Regions from separate parts of the Brenneria izadpanahii genome, predicted to be linked through region 3. Evidence: predicted binding sites of a transcription regulator. Region 3 holds the regulator's gene; each other region holds the start of a gene.
The links. The regulator Fur, encoded in region 3, represses iron uptake genes when iron is present. The targets are predictions, from matches to a motif close to ATAATAATGAGAACNACTATCAA.
Positions count from the first base shown of each region.

Region 1: fepD (Fe(3+)-siderophore ABC transporter permease) is a predicted target of Fur. The motif match lies at 1,907-1,929, and genes of this name have one in related genera.
Region 2: HC231_RS13125 (isochorismate synthase) is a predicted target of Fur. The motif match lies at 2,927-2,949, and genes of this name have one in related genera.

Region 1 covers NZ_CP050854.1:861,246-866,471, reverse strand. Annotated here, with positions in the region: partial or broken gene HC231_RS03825 (Rpn family recombination-promoting nuclease/putative transposase) at 37-627, opposite strand; gene fepB (Fe2+-enterobactin ABC transporter substrate-binding protein) at 741-1,757, shown strand; gene fepD (Fe(3+)-siderophore ABC transporter permease) at 2,003-3,007, shown strand; gene fepG (iron-enterobactin ABC transporter permease) at 3,019-4,053, shown strand; gene HC231_RS03805 (ABC transporter ATP-binding protein) at 4,090-4,899, shown strand; gene HC231_RS03800 (alkene reductase) at 5,010-5,226, opposite strand, start outside.
Region 2 covers NZ_CP050854.1:2,925,746-2,930,971, forward strand. Annotated here, with positions in the region: partial or broken gene HC231_RS13115 (isochorismatase family protein) at 1-75, opposite strand, end outside; gene HC231_RS13120 ((2,3-dihydroxybenzoyl)adenylate synthase) at 98-1,708, opposite strand; gene HC231_RS13125 (isochorismate synthase) at 1,705-2,895, opposite strand; partial or broken gene HC231_RS13130 (TonB-dependent siderophore receptor) at 3,275-5,226, opposite strand, start outside.
Region 3 covers NZ_CP050854.1:3,730,891-3,736,116, reverse strand. Annotated here, with positions in the region: gene nagE (N-acetylglucosamine-specific PTS transporter subunit IIBC) at 1-367, shown strand, start outside; gene glnS (glutamine--tRNA ligase) at 540-2,198, shown strand; gene fur (ferric iron uptake transcriptional regulator) at 2,335-2,784, opposite strand; gene fldA (flavodoxin FldA) at 3,113-3,640, opposite strand; gene HC231_RS16650 (methyl-accepting chemotaxis protein) at 4,201-5,226, shown strand, end outside.

The DNA of each region.
Region 1 (5,226 bases), 2.5 Mb from region 3:
AAATACGGGTTCGTGGCGTCGTGATATGGCTTTTCACTACCGGGAAGCCGCCAATTGCGCCATATCCTCGTCGGAAAGCTGGGTGATTTGCTGAACCTGCTCGCGCGCCATGCCGGTCAGCAGTAACTGGCGCGCAATCTGCCGCGCGCTGGCTTTCATTCCTTGTTCAATACCTTGCTCGATGCCCTGTTCTCTTCCCTGTATGACCCCGGCCTGCAACCCCTCTTCAAATCCAATCTGCTTCAGCTGCTGTGCAATCGTCATTATCTCCTCCCGATCCGTTGACAACGGCTCCGCCACCCTCGCGATAAAATCGGCTGGTCTGGATGTATTGCCGGTCTGCGCGATGTAATACAGCAATGCCCGTTTCTGCGCCAGCGGCACCTGCCAGCGCTCAAATAATAACCCGATATCCCGCGCCAGTTCCAGCATGTCCCGCGTACGGATATGTTTTTGCACCAACTCCAGCAACGCTGCCCGCCGGTGGGTTTTAATCTCCTCATCGGGAATAACGGTAAGGTCGATCAGCGTAAAAGCATTGCCGTAAATTTGCGCCGCCAATTCGAAGTCATCTAACGCATCCAGCCAGCGCAGACTGTACGGATACGGGCATCGCTCCCCTTGATAAAGGGAGCCGTTTTTCATGATGTCGCCACAGGTTATTGTATATGAGAAGTATTACCGTTAACCTCCTTTACCACATCGGTCACTCGAAGTCCGGAAAGGGGAACCAGACGGCTATGCAAGGCAAAGGTCAGCAGCATATTCACAAAATAGTGGCGCTTGTTTTCAGTTTGTTCGCCGGCATGCTTATCAGCGGCTGCGACACACAGGATACATCGCCGCAGACTTCCACCGCTCAGCGTCATGACGGCTGGCCGCGGACCATACAAACACTTAAGGGGCCGCTGACGCTGCAACATCCGCCGCAGCGGATCGTCTCCACCAGCGTGACCCTCAGCGGTACGCTGCTCGCCATCAATGCGCCGCTGATTGGCTCCGGCGCCACCAGTCCCCGCAGCATGATGGCGGATAATCAGGGCTTCTTCTTGCAATGGAGCCATCTGGCGGCAGAGCGCGGCGTAAAACCGCTTTATATCTCTGAACCGAATGCCGAGGCCGTCGCGGCGGCGGCGCCCGATCTGATCGTCATTGCCGCCACCGGCGGGGATTCGGCGCTCAAACTGTATGAACAATTGTCGGTTATCGCTCCGACGCTGGTCATTGATTATGGCGATAAAAGCTGGCAACAGCTGACGCAACAGCTCGGTGAAGCCACCGGCCATGAAGCCGATGCGCAGCGCGTCGTCAGCCAGTTCGAGCAGCGGGTGCTCGCCGTAAAACAGGCTATCCAACTGCCGCCGCAGCCCGTTTCGGCGCTGGTGTATTATGAGGATGGCCGCGGCGTCAATCTCTGTACCGCGGCATCGGCGCAAGGGCAGCTATTGATCGAACTGGGCTTCCAGCTCGCGACGCTTCCCGCCGATATCAAAACGGGAACCTCACAGGGCAAACGGCAGGATATCGTGCAGATTTCCGGCGAAAACATGGCCGCCAGCCTTAACGGCAAGTCGCTGTTGCTGTTCGCCGCAGATAATAGAACGGTCAATAAAGTGATAGGAAATCCTTTCCTTAGCCACCTGGAGCCGGTGATTAAAGATCAGGTATGGGCCATGGGATTGGACACGTTCCGGCTGGATTATTACAGCGCCAGCAATATGCTGGATAGCATTGAACGTCAGTTCCACAAGCCATAAACGACGCATCCCCGATGCCGGCCCCAGCGACCGGCATCGGGAAAAGCCGTCTGGCGCGCGGCTCGTCGGCAAAGCTGGCGATCCCGCGTAACACCGGGTTTACGTCAATGTATTTGATAAGCCGCGCATGCTAACATGGCGGCACAGTCACACTAATGATAATAATTATTATATTCATTCTTTGATGAAGGGAGTGTTCATTGAGGATGTCATGTCACCGTCCCCATTTTGAAACCGCCAATAGCATGTCGAATTTTTCCAGCCTCAATCACATGAGGCGCTTGCCCGGTATTGTGGCGTGTCTGCTGATTATCGCCGTCATCGCTATCGCCAGTCTGATGTTAGGAGCCAAATCTATTGCGCCGGAGGTGGTCTGGATGAGCCTGACCGGACAGATCAACAGCGCGGACAGCACCATCATTCTTGACGCCCGGCTGCCGCGAACGCTGGCGGGCATTATCGCCGGCATGGCGCTTGGCGGCGCGGGCGCGGTGATACAGGCGCTAACCCGTAACCCGCTCGCCGATCCGGGGATCCTCGGCATTAACGCCGGAGCCAGTTTCGCCATCGTGATCGGCATTACCTGTTTTGGCATCAACGGCATGGCCGCCTGGCTTGGTTTTGCCTGGCTGGGCGTACTGGCGACCAGTCTGATCGTGTGGCTTATCGGCACGCTCAGCGGCGGCCGCATCAATCCCGTTCGCTTAACGCTGGCCGGCGTCGCATTAAGCGCCGTGCTGACCGGCATTACCTCATCGATCTCGCTGCTGAATCCCGATGCTTTTGATCAGATGCGCATCTGGGAGGCCGGCACCTTGGATATCCGCTCCATGCGTCATATTGCGTTGGTCACCCCCACTATTTTACTGGGCTGCGGACTGGCGCTGTTCGCATCCCGCTCGCTGAATGCGCTCAGTATGGGCGAAGATATCGCCACCGCGCTGGGCACCAGGGTGGTATTCATCCGCTCGATTGCGGTTGTGGCCGTTATGCTGACGTGCGGCTCCGCCACCGCGCTGGTGGGACCAATTGGTTTTGTCGGGCTAATGATCCCGCATATCGCCCGCTGGTGGGCGGGGCCGGATCAACGCTGGATCCTGATTTATTCCCTGTTATTTGCGCCGGTACTGCTGCTATGCGCCGATATTATCGGTCGTTTACTGGTTCCTGGTGAATTACGGGTGTCGGTTGTGACCGCTTTCATCGGCGCTCCGGTACTGATCTGGCTGGTTCGCCGGCGTAAAGTGTAAGGAAACGCGAGATGATCACCAGAACGCTATACCTTCGAGGCCGGTCGGGAAATATTTATGGCCGTCTGCCGCTGCGCATACTCATCATTAACGGTATGTTGCTGCTGTTGAGCCTGTTGCTGATAACCCTGGCGGTCAGTATCGGCACCCTGCGGTTATCACCGCTGGATGTCTGGCGGGCATTCGCCGGACATGGAGAATTCAGCGCCGTCACCGTCATTACACAGTGGCGCGCCCCTCGAGCGGTTGCAGCGCTATTGTTGGGGGCCGGATTGGGCGTAAGCGGCGCGATTTTTCAGTCGATTATCCGTAACCCGCTAGGCAGCCCGGATATTATTGGCTTTAACACCGGCGCCTATAGCGGCGTGCTGATTACCATCATTTTGCTGCATGGCGGCTACTATCAGATCGCCAGCGGCGCCATGCTGGGCGGCATCGTTACCGCGACGTTGGTCTATCTGCTGGCATGGCGCGGCGGCATCATCGGCTTTCGCCTGATTATCGTCGGTATTGCCGTCAGCGCGATCCTGACGGCATTGAATACCTGGCTTATCATTACCGGTTCGTTGGAAAGCGCCATGACGGCGAAGCTATGGGCAACCGGCTCGCTGAACGGCATGACCTGGGTAAAAGCCCAGCCCGCCACCCTGCTGATCCCCACGGCGATCGCCGCCGCGCTGCTGATGGGCAAACGTCTGCAACTGCTGGAAATGGGCGATAATAGCGCCAGGGCGCTGGGCGTGAACGCCGAAGCCAGCCGCCTGTGGCTGATGTTGTTCGGCATCATCCTGACCGCCGTCGCCACCGCCACCGCCGGCCCGATCACTTTCATCGCCCTTGCCGCACCGCAAATCGCCCGGCGCATGACCCGATCCAGCGCGACGCCGCTGTTTTCTGCCGCGATGGTGGGCGCTATTTTGTTGCTGACGGCGGATATCATCGCCCAGAACGCATTTGCCGACATTCAGCTTCCGGTTGGCGCGGTGACCGTCAGCATCGGCGGCGTTTATCTGATTTGGCTGCTGATCCGTGAAGCGCGCAGCTAATCATCCATTGTTAATCATTTGCAGAGTAAAACATCGATGACGCATCTCTTGCACGCCACCAATCTCACGCTCGCGTACGATAAAAAAGTCATCGCGGAAGCATTGAGTGTCACGATCCCGGATAATCAATTCAGCGTGATTATCGGCCCTAACGCCTGCGGCAAGTCCACCCTGCTGCGGGCGCTGTGCCGACTGTTAAAACCGCTTTCGGGAGAAGTGCTGCTGGACGGCAAAAACATTCATCACCTTCCCACCAAAGCGCTGGCGCGACAAATCGGCCTGCTGCCGCAACAGGCCATCGTGCCGGACAACATCACCGTGGCGGATCTAGTGGCGCGCGGACGTTATCCGCATCAGAGTCTGCTGCGCCAGTGGAACAGCGCGGACCAGGAAGCGGTGGAACAGGCGATGATTGCCACCAACGTCGGTTCACTGGCCGAACGCAGCGTGGATGAGCTATCCGGCGGGCAGCGCCAACGGGTGTGGATAGCCATGGTGCTGGCGCAGCAGACGCCGCTGCTGCTGCTGGACGAACCCACCACCTGGCTGGATATGGCGCACCAGATCGACCTGCTTGATCTGTTTCGCGATCTTCATCAGCAGCACGGCCGCACGCTGGTGGCTGTTTTACACGATCTGAATCAGGCCTGCCGCTACGCCGACAATCTGATTGTCATGCAGGCCGGGAAGATTATGGCGCAGGGAAAACCCGCCGATATCATCAGCGCCGAGCTGATTAAACAGGTATTCGGCATGTCCTGCATCATCATCGACGATCCGGTATCCCGCACGCCGCTGATTGTGCCTTGCGGACGTTACCACCCGGTGCCGGACGCGCTCCCTTGACGCCCAAACACGCCTCCCGGCGGTGAATTGGCCGCGGGGGCGATATCGCTATGGCGGAGAGTGTGAAGCCGACCGCCAGTGGCGGCCGGTCAGAGAAGCGGGTAGGCGAATTAGCGGCCGAGGGTTTGCTCCAGCGTGGGGTAGTCGGTATATCCGGTACTGCCGTCGCTGTAAATGGTATCGCTATTTAGCGCATTCAGCGGCGCATTGAGACGGAAACGCGCCACCAGATCCGGGTTGGCGATATACTGCCGGCCGAAAGACACCGCGTCGGCTTCCCCTTCGGCAATCAGCTTTTCAGCGGACTCCTTCGTCAAACCGTCATTG
Region 2 (5,226 bases), 810 kb from region 3:
TTCCCATGACACTTTATTCGCCGGGAAATCGTGCGGCTGAGGCATGTCATAAACGCTCAGAGAAGGAATAGCCATAACGTGAAATCCTTACTGATTATCAAGGCTGTGTTGTTTCAGAAAGCCGGCCGCGCAGCGCCCGCTTATCGATTTTCCCCACCGGGGTGACGGGCAAGACGTCAATCAATTCGATGCGATCCGGCAGTTTGTACTCGGCGATCCCCTGACTACGCAGGTACTTGCGCAACGTCAGCGCGTTCAGTTTCGAGTCCGTCGCGACGATAAAGGCGCAGCTTTTTTCGCCCAGCGTCGGGTCCGGCATCGCCACCAGCGCGGCGTGAACGACGCTAGCGTGTTTCAGCAGCAAATTTTCGATCTCCTCCGCGGCGATTTTCTCTCCGCCGCGATTGATTTGATCTTTCTCCCGCCCAACCACGCACAGGTAGCCATCCTCGGTCATGCGCACCACATCGCCGGAGTGGTAGAAGCCTTCCGCATCAAATGCGCGCTTGTTATGTTCGGGGTTACGGTAATAACCGCGGATGGTATAAGGACCGCGCGTTATCAACTGGCCCTCCGCCCCCGCCGGAACCGGATTTCCCTGTTGGTCCACCACGCGGATTTCATCATCCGGACACATGGGACGCCCCTGCGTGGTAAAGATATGTTCATCGTCGTCGTCAAGCCGGGTATAGTTCACCAGCCCTTCCGCCATCCCCAAGACCTGTTGCAGCTTGCAGCCCAGTTGCGCCGGAATGCGGCAGGCCACACTTTCGCTCAGCCTGGCGCCGCCGACCTGCAATAATTTCAGGCTCGCCAAATCGTCTTGGTATTGCGCGGCGGACTGCGCCCACAGCGCCGCCGCCGGAGGCACCAGTGACGTCATATCTATCCCGTGCCGCTTTATCAGCGGGAAACAGGTCATCGGACCGGGATCTCCCGCCAGCACCACGCATCCGCCGGCATAAAACACGCCAAGCGCGCCAGGAGAACTCAAAGAATAGTTATGTGCGGCCGGCAAAGCGCACAAATAGCGGGTTGAGGGAGTTAAGCGGCATATCTCCGCGCTGCGGCGCACGCTGTAGTAATAATCATTGTGCGTGCGGGGAATCAGTTTCGGGGTTCCCGTCGTGCCGCCGGAAAGCTGAAAAAAAGCGACCTCGGCGGCGTCCGACGGCCGGTATTCCTGCGGCGAGCCGGCTTTCAACCAGCGTTGGAGATCGCGTTCATCGCCGCTGCCGTCTAACAATACGGTCGTTAATGTCGGATACTGAGTCCGCCATTCATGCAGAAAACGATCGTCGGCAAACAGCGGATGCTGACGGGAAGCAATCAGCAACCGCGGGGCAACCAGATCCGCATAGGCCGTCAGTTCCAGCCGATTATGGCTGAACAGCGCGTTCACCGGCGCTACGCCGATTTTCAGCAAGGCAAAAAAGGTTAGATAAAACTCGGCGACGTTAGGCAACTGCACCAACGCGCTATCCCCGGCGCGCAATCCCTCGCGGGTCAGATTGGCGGCCAGCGCCGACGCCTGCTGTTCAAACTGCCGATAGCTCCACTGCCGCTCGCCGCAGATAATCGCCGCCGCATCGGGACGCGCCTGATATTGCCGATGCAAAATGTCCCCCAGCGGCCGATCGATCCAGTATCCTTTTTGGCGGTAACGCTGAGCAAATTCATCCGGCCAAGGGGTGAATTCAATCCTCATATGTCCTCCGTATGTAAGCCAAAAGCCCGCAGCATCGTGCCTAACTTTCCTGAGACTTCGGCCCACTCTTTATGCGGTTCCGAACCCGCCACGATGCCCGCGCCGGCAAAAAAACGAACCAATCGCCGCTGTACGATGCCGCAGCGAATGGCAATGGCCCACTCGCCGTCGCCATTGGCGTCGCACCATCCCACGATGCCGCTGAACACGCCGCGGTCGTAAGGCTCCAGCAGGGCGATCAGATCACGCGCCGCCGCCGTCGGCGTTCCGCAGAGCGCGGGGGTGGGATGTAACAAGCAGGCAAGCTGGATCACGCTGGTTTCAGCCTGAGCCAATTCGCCGCGAATGGCGGTGGCAAGGTGCCACATGGTGTCGGTACTCAGCAGAGAAGGCGTTTCGGGCAGCGTCAGATCGCGGCAAAGCGACGATAAATGTTGCCGAATATCATCCACCACTATCCGGTGTTCATGACGATCCTTTTCCGAATCAAGCAATTGGCTGGCATTGGTTTTATCCTGCCGGCTATCGCTATGACGAGGGGCCGAACCGGCCAGCGGCTGGCTATGAATAAATCGGCCTTCCTTGCGAATTAATAATTCCGGGCTGGCGCCCAATAAAATACCGCCATCCGGTAACGGCAGAGAGAAATGATATCCGCCGGGGTTACGCAATCTAAGATTATTTATTATATTCTGGCGATCTATTTTCTGTTCTAATTCAATTTCCACCATCCTTGAAAGCACTACCTTTCTTATTTCGCCGTTCTGGAAATAATTCAACGCCGATGCCACCGCGGATTTAAACTGAGGCGCTTCCGGTATGTTTTTTATACTTATGATGCTGTTTATCTTATCAATACTGTTTAACGTTTTAGCATCCGCGGTTGATGCTGAAATAAACTGATATTCTTTAGGGATATAGAGGCAGGATGGCTGAGAGGCGTCAAAAGGTATTGCGCCGACCACAATAGGCGCCTCGACGCCCGCCTGCTTAGCCCGGTTCATGGCCTGTTTGATATGCAGCCAAAATGCGCGATCGTCGGCGTTTTTTAGCATAGCCGGCCGAGATATCCGCTCAAATATTCCTGAAGCGTCGATACAACGATGCGCCGAGCGATACGAAAAGCTGGCTGATTCATCGCAGCCCGGCGGCCCGTCGCCACTGAATTCTGTCGCCAATTCGTTCATCTGATCACCCTTCATTACACCTGAAAATGGAATGATTATGATAATCACTATCGTTTAAATATAAACTATACTAAAGTATCGAGCAGAGGCAACAATATATTTATATTAATTTTAAATAGTGTGAGATCAGGAAATAAACCGATCGGATAGCAATAGAAAATGAAAGGATTTATTTAACGTTTATTTAATTTCAGCTCGTTGTTATTAACACATTCATTGCACGGTTGTTTCCGCGAAATAGGCTAATAAACAGAAATCAATATTACCATTCCACATAAATTCCAAACGCCGATTACAGAAAGAACACGGATATTCCGTGTTCTTTCTTTGCGATATCCGCCAGATATCAAGCTGCCTGCGTATTGATATATAGCAGAACTTAGAAATGCGTATTCAGGCTGACGAAGAAGGTTCTGCCCGATTCGTTATAGGTCGCCGCCCCGCCGCCATACACCGTCGAGGTGACGCCCCCCGATGTATTGGTAACGGACTGCGCATTCCCGGCCCGGAACTGACGCTTATCGAACAGGTTATCCACCCCTACCGTCACGCTTGCGTATTTATTCACATCATAGGTGCCGCTCAGGCCGAAGACCGCATAAGGGCTGACTTCATGTTGATCATACTTGGCCGTCAATGGAATAGAGGATACCGCTTCTCCCTTATAGTTATATTTTTTCGGCTTCTGGCGCCCATACCAGGTCATGTCGGCCAGGAAATAAAGGCTCTCCGTCGCCTGCCAACTGACTGAGGAATTCAGCGTGAATTCCGGTGTGATCGACAGATAGTCGCCGGTGGTTTTGTTTTTCGATTGCAACATCCAGGTAATATTGTTGTTCCATTTTACCGTATCGCTGATGGGAATATTCAGCGTCCCTTCCAGCCCTTCCACCAGCGCCTTAGGTACGTTCTCCCATTGCAGGATCTGGGTATTGCCGTTTGTGGTGGTTCCCACTGAGGAGTACCCGGACTCAATCTTATCGCGGTAATCGTTGCGGAAATAGGTCACCCCGGCCTGATAACCATCGCGATTAAACTCAATGCCGACTTCCTTGTTAATACTGGTTTCCGCCTTCAAATCACCATTACCCATCAGATAACACCCGCTGCTTCCCGCCACAAAACAGCCGTTGCCGCGGCTATAGAGCAGGTAGTTAGGGTTCATCTGGTACAAATTGGGCGCTTTGTACGCCCGGGCGATCCCCATCTTCAACGTGAAATCGTCGCCCAATTGCTGCGACAGGTTCAGCGACGGACTCCAGTTATTGCCGACGATGTTGTGATGATCGAAACGCAGTGCCGGCGTCAGCATGGTGCTGTCGGTGATTTCAATATTATCCTCGGCGAATACAGAGCCGATTCGGGCCGACATCCTGTCGCTGCGCGTACCGGTCGGATAACCGTCGATGATCCCGCCCTGCTGAGCCTGTGTATTCGATGATGGATCTTTCATCTTTTGTTCGGACCATTCCACCCCGATAGTCGCCGTTTGGTTAAACAGCGCATAAAAAGGAACATTCACTTCGCTATGGCCGGTAAACGCATCCAGTTTAATGGTGGTGAATTCGTCGCCCTGCGGCCGCCCGGCCGGACCGCCGGCCAACGCTTCAAAAATACGGGTATTGTGCGTATTTTCATATTGCAGGTAGGACATGGCGCTTAAACCGCTATCCCAGTAACCGCGATGGGTAACGGCGAAATTCTGCCGGTACATCCGGTTGGTTTCCTGACCGTATTTATCAATGGACGTCACGTTGCTGTTATTGTTTTCCGTGTCGCCGGCGTAGATATTGCCCTGACGACTGAATCCGGCTTCAAACTCCAGCGTTTGCTGCGGCATAAACTCCCAGCGCAGCAGCCCATTGATATCTTTATTGCGCACGCCTTCGCGCCCGGCGGGAATATTGGTGGCCAGCGGGCTAAGCTGATGGCCGTCGTTGATATCCCAGGCATCCGCCTGCGTTTTATTGATATTGCCGTATAGACGGAAGCTCAAGGTATCGGTCAGCCCCCCATCAGGCTGATATCAGTACGTTTAGTCGCGCCTTCAGACTTATGTTGCGGCATATTCAGGTAGGTATTCCAGGCGCCGTGCAGTTCCTGCGTCGGCTGTTTGGTGATGATATTCACCACCCCGCCCGCCGCGCCGTTGCCATAGCGCGCCGCCGCCGGACCGCGCAGCACTTCAATCCGCTCGACCATATCGGCCGGCACCCAGTTGGTATCGCCGCGGGTATCGCGTTCGCCGCGCCAGCCGTAGCGCACGGCCGCCCGGCTTGAAACCGGCTTGCCGTCGACCAGAATCAGCGTATTTTCCGGCCCCATGCCGCG
Region 3 (5,226 bases):
CTGCGTATTCCGATTCACCATCACGCGTTTCAATTTACTGACTCCGGGACGCGAACTGTCGGTAAGCGGTAGCGAGGCCGACGGCTATGATGTGAATGCGGCGGTTCCGTCGCCATCCGGTGATGTTCTCACGCAGGCCAGGGGGTATTTACAGGCCATCGGCGGAAAAGAAAATCTGTCCGGTATTGATTCCTGCATCACCCGGCTGCGTTTGAACGTGGTGGATTCAGGGTTGGTCGATGACAAACTGGCCAGGCAATTAGGCGCCGCCGGGGTGATTCGTTTGAATAAACAGAGCGTGCAGATCGTCGTCGGCACTCAGGCTGAGTCGATCGCTTCGGCGCTGAAGAAAGTCAGCGAAGAATAATGTCGATACGCGCTTTTCATCGTATTTGAATCGCGCGGCATAAGGTAAATTTGCGGGATGAGATCGCTATCTCATCCCGTTTTTGTTTTTTAATGAAACTAACGGTTGTTTCCCAGCGTAGCTTGTTGGATCATTAGCGGTTATACGTCGTTTTAGCATTGAGGAATCAAGCATGAGTGAGGCTGAAGCCCGCCCAACTAACTTTATCCGTCAGATTATCGATGAAGATCTGGCGTCAGGTAAGCATGACCATATTCAGACGCGTTTTCCGCCAGAGCCGAATGGCTATCTGCATATCGGACATGCGAAGTCTATCTGCCTGAATTTCGGGATCGCTCAGGATTACAACGGGAAATGTAACCTGCGTTTTGACGATACCAATCCGGTGAAAGAAGATATTGAATACGTTGAATCGATCAAACGCGATGTTAACTGGCTGGGTTTCTCATGGAGCGGCGACGTTCGCTATTCCTCCGACTATTTCGATCAGCTTCATCAGTATGCGGTTGAGCTGATCGGTAAAGGGCTGGCGTACGTCGATGAACTGACGCCGGAACAGATCCGCGAATATCGCGGTACGCTGACCTCTCCGGGTAAAAATAGCCCGTATCGCGATCGCAGCGTACAGGAAAACCTGGAACTGTTCGAAAAAATGCGTAACGGCGGTTTTGCCGAGGGGACGGCCTGTCTACGCGCCAAGATCGATATGGCATCGTCATTTATCGTGATGCGCGATCCGGTTCTGTACCGCATTAAGTTTGCCGAGCATCATCAGACCGGCAACAAATGGTGCATCTACCCGATGTATGATTTTACCCACTGTATTTCCGATGCGCTGGAAGGCGTGACCCACTCCCTGTGTACCTTGGAATTCCAGGATAACCGCCGTTTATATGACTGGGTGCTGGATAATATCACCACCCCTTGCCATCCGCGTCAGTATGAGTTCTCTCGCCTTAACCTTGAATACGCCATCATGTCCAAGCGCAAGCTGAACCTGCTGGTGACGGAAAAAATTGTCGAAGGTTGGGACGATCCGCGTATGCCGACGATTTCCGGCTTGCGCCGCCGTGGCTACAGCGCCGCATCTATCCGTGAATTCTGTTACCGCATCGGGGTAACCAAGCAGGATAACAACGTTGAAATGGCGGCGTTGGAAGCCTGTGTGCGTGACGATCTGAATGAAAACGCGCCGCGCGCCATGGCGGTGCTCGATCCGGTGAAAGTGGTGATTGAAAATCTGCCTTCAGGTCATGAAGAGTGGGTTACGATGCCAAACCATCCGAATAAACCGGAAATGGGGACGCGCCAGGTGGCATTCAGCCGTGAGGTTTATATCGATCGCGCTGATTTTCGTGAGTCGGCCAATAAGCAGTACAAGCGTCTGGTGTTAGGTAAAGAAGTTCGTCTGCGTAATGCTTACGTGATTAAGGCGGAGCGTATCGATAAAGACGAGCAGGGTAACATCACTACTATTTATTGTAGCTATGATCCTGATACCTTAAGTAAAGATCCGGCCGATGGCCGTAAGGTAAAAGGCGTGATCCACTGGGTATCCGTGACGCACGGTCTGCCGGCGGAATTCCGTCTGTACGATCGTTTGTTCAGCGTCGCCAATCCTGGGGCGGCGGATGATTTTCTGTCAACCATCAATCCTGAATCGCTGAAAGTGACTCATGGATTCGTTGAGGCGAGCTTGGCGCAGGCCGAAGCGGAAAAAGCGTATCAGTTTGAGCGTGAAGGCTATTTCTGCGCTGACCGAGTTTATTCCAGTCCGCAGAATCTGGTATTTAACCGTACGGTGGGCTTACGGGATACCTGGGTAGGATAACGGCAGGATTTGCCGCAAGGATAAAATAAAACCGCCTCGGCGGTTTTATTTTATGACGGGCTATTCAACCCGTCACCTTACAGGCCGTCGCAAGCGACGTTGAAAATCGCCGCGGCGGTTTTTTTATGCGGTAGATTTATCTTTTTGCGTCGTGCAGGGTTTCGTCTTCACGGCAATCCCCTTCACTGCAATGGCCATACAGATACAAACTGTGGTTAGTCAGCTTGATGCCGTGTCTTTCCGCGATTTCGCGTTGGCGTGCTTCGATATACTCATCACGGAACTCAATGACTTTGCCACAATCCAGGCAAATCAGATGGTCATGATGATGTTGTTGCGTCAGTTCGAAAACCGATTTACCGCCTTCAAAGTTATGGCGGGTTACGATACCAGCATCATCAAACTGATTCAGTACGCGGTAGACGGTCGCCAAACCAATCTCTTCGCCCATATCAATCAGTTTTTTATATAAATCTTCCGCACTGACGTGGTGGCACTCTGGGTCCTGCAATACTTCCAGAATTTTCAGTCTTGGAAGAGTGACTTTCAGGCCGGCCTTCTTTAATGCGGTGTTATTGTCAGTCATGCGGATTTAGTCCTGTTGCTTACTTATCAATGGAGGCTACCTAGCCTATGACATCGGTCGGCTCAAAAAATGCAATAGCGTCTCAATTATAGAACCGTGCATACAAAATGAAAACAGTGAAATGTTAACAATATTATATCCATATACAATCTAGACGTACCATGCAATGTATTGTTGGTATTGGGGTACACCAAATGAATGCACATAACCGATGTGGGTATTGTACATACTTATAGGAAGAAGTTAAAAAAATGTATCAATCTTTGCGAAAGGTTTTTTCTATTAACCCGGCTCTGACAGGTATGGCTATCAGAGCCGGAAAACCGTTTTAGCCAACCAACTCTTTCAGATTCAACTCTTCGCTGATCTGTTTCACCCAGGCGGTGACGCGTTCGCTGGTCAGTTCAGGCTGACGATCTTCATCGATGGCCAAACCGACGAAGTGTTTATCGTCCACCAGACCTTTAGACGCTTCAAAGTAGTAGCCTTCGGTCGGCCAGTGCCCAACGATAGTCGCGCCGCGTGGCTCGATAATATCGCGGATGGTGCCCATCGCGTCACAGAAGTACTCTGCGTAGTCTTCCTGATCGCCGCAGCCAAATATGGCGACCAGTTTTCCGGTAAAGTCAATTTCTTCCAGCGTAGGGAAAAAGTCATCCCAGTCGCATTGAGCTTCCCCGTAGTACCAGGTTGGGATACCCAACAGTAAAATATCGAAGGCTTCAAGATCTTCTTTACTACTTTTGGCGATGTCATGAACTTCGGCAACGTCGGTTCCCAGTTGCTGTTGGATGGTCTTGGCAATGTTTTCGGTATTGCCGGTGTCACTGCCAAAGAAAATTCCTATGAGTGCCATGAATTGAATAACCTCTTGATTCTTAATGATATGGAGCAGTGCCTTACCCACTTATCGGCTAATAATAACAGACACTCACTGCATGAGAAACTCGTATCGGTAAGGATAAGTAAATAGCGGCATGAATTTTGTCGGCGTCCATTTCCCGGATTGAACCGGCCATAATCCGCCTCGCCATTTCGTCAAATTGCAGATGCGCCGGTTTTGTACTCGGCCCCTGTGAGCCTCGCCCGTAAAAAGCCAACGCGTTATCCGGCACCGCGAAACCTGCTGGATATATTCTTTAAATGCATATCGAATGGATCAATAAAACTTATGTTTATGAAAAGTTATGAGGTTGTTCAAAGAATAGAAAATTAACGACGGTAAGTACAGTTCAGAAGCTAAACATTCCCCGTATTTTGTCGATTAACAAGCGTGGATTGTATCCGTTTCGACAGGACGAAAGATTAGCGACAGGAAGGAGTGATGAAAGCCTAATTAATAGAATTCTCGTTATCTTGCCGCCTATTGCCGGCAAGATCTTCCTTTTTTATGCGTGTTCGGGTTTGGAGTGAACTATGAGATTTTTAAGGAACATCGCCATCAGAACGGCCATGTTATGGGTACTCGGCACCTTCTGTGTACTATGGGGAGGCGTGTCGATATACACGATATTTTCTTTCAAGGAGATGACGACAACGTCTAAAACCAGCAGCCTGCTGGTGGAAAACATGAATTTTGTTAATCAGGCTAACGATCAGTATTTTCGTATGGTTACGCGTTTGGCCCGCGCCGTTGATGCGCGCCGCAGCGGCGATAATGCCTCCGCGGACAGAGAGCAGGCATCGGCGTTGAATGCGCTGAATACGTTAAAAGCGGATTTGGCGGCATTCAATGGGATAGATCATGCGGGATTGGATGATGCGCTGGTGCAGGCGGCCAGTCGCGATTGGAATACGCTGATTGTTCAAGGCGTCGAACCTTTATATCAGAAAGCCTCGGCAAATTTGCTGGATGACTATCAGGTCCAGGCCAGAGACGTGGTGCCGCCGTTGAGCCGCCAGTTCGGCGCATCGATGTCGGCCCTCAATAAAGTCGCGTCTGAAAAGTTTGTTGCCGCCGGCGTGCGTTTCGAGCAGATCACCTCTATTGGTCAAAACATTTTGCTGGCAGGTTTGATCGTCGGGGTGATTATGCTGTTCCTGACCGATCGCTATTTGGTGAAGTTCCTGGTCCGGCCATTGAACGATCTGCGCGATCATTTCAGCGTGATTGCATCAGGCCAGTTAGGCAAACCTATCGTGGATTTTGGCCGTAACTGCGTCGGCAGGTTATTTCCTCTCTTACGTGAAATGCAAACCAGTTTGGCCAACACGGTCAGCACCATCAGAAACAGCACCGATTCTATTTATCAGGGATCTTCGGAAATCGCCGCCGGGAACAACGATCTGTCGTCACGTACCGAGCAGCAGGCTTCCGCACTGGAAGAAACCGCCGCCAGCATGGAGCAATTGACGGCAACGGTAAAACAGAACGCCGAAAACGCCAACCATGCCAGCCAATTGGCTTTGCAGGCCTCTACGACGGCGAAGAAGGGCGGCGAT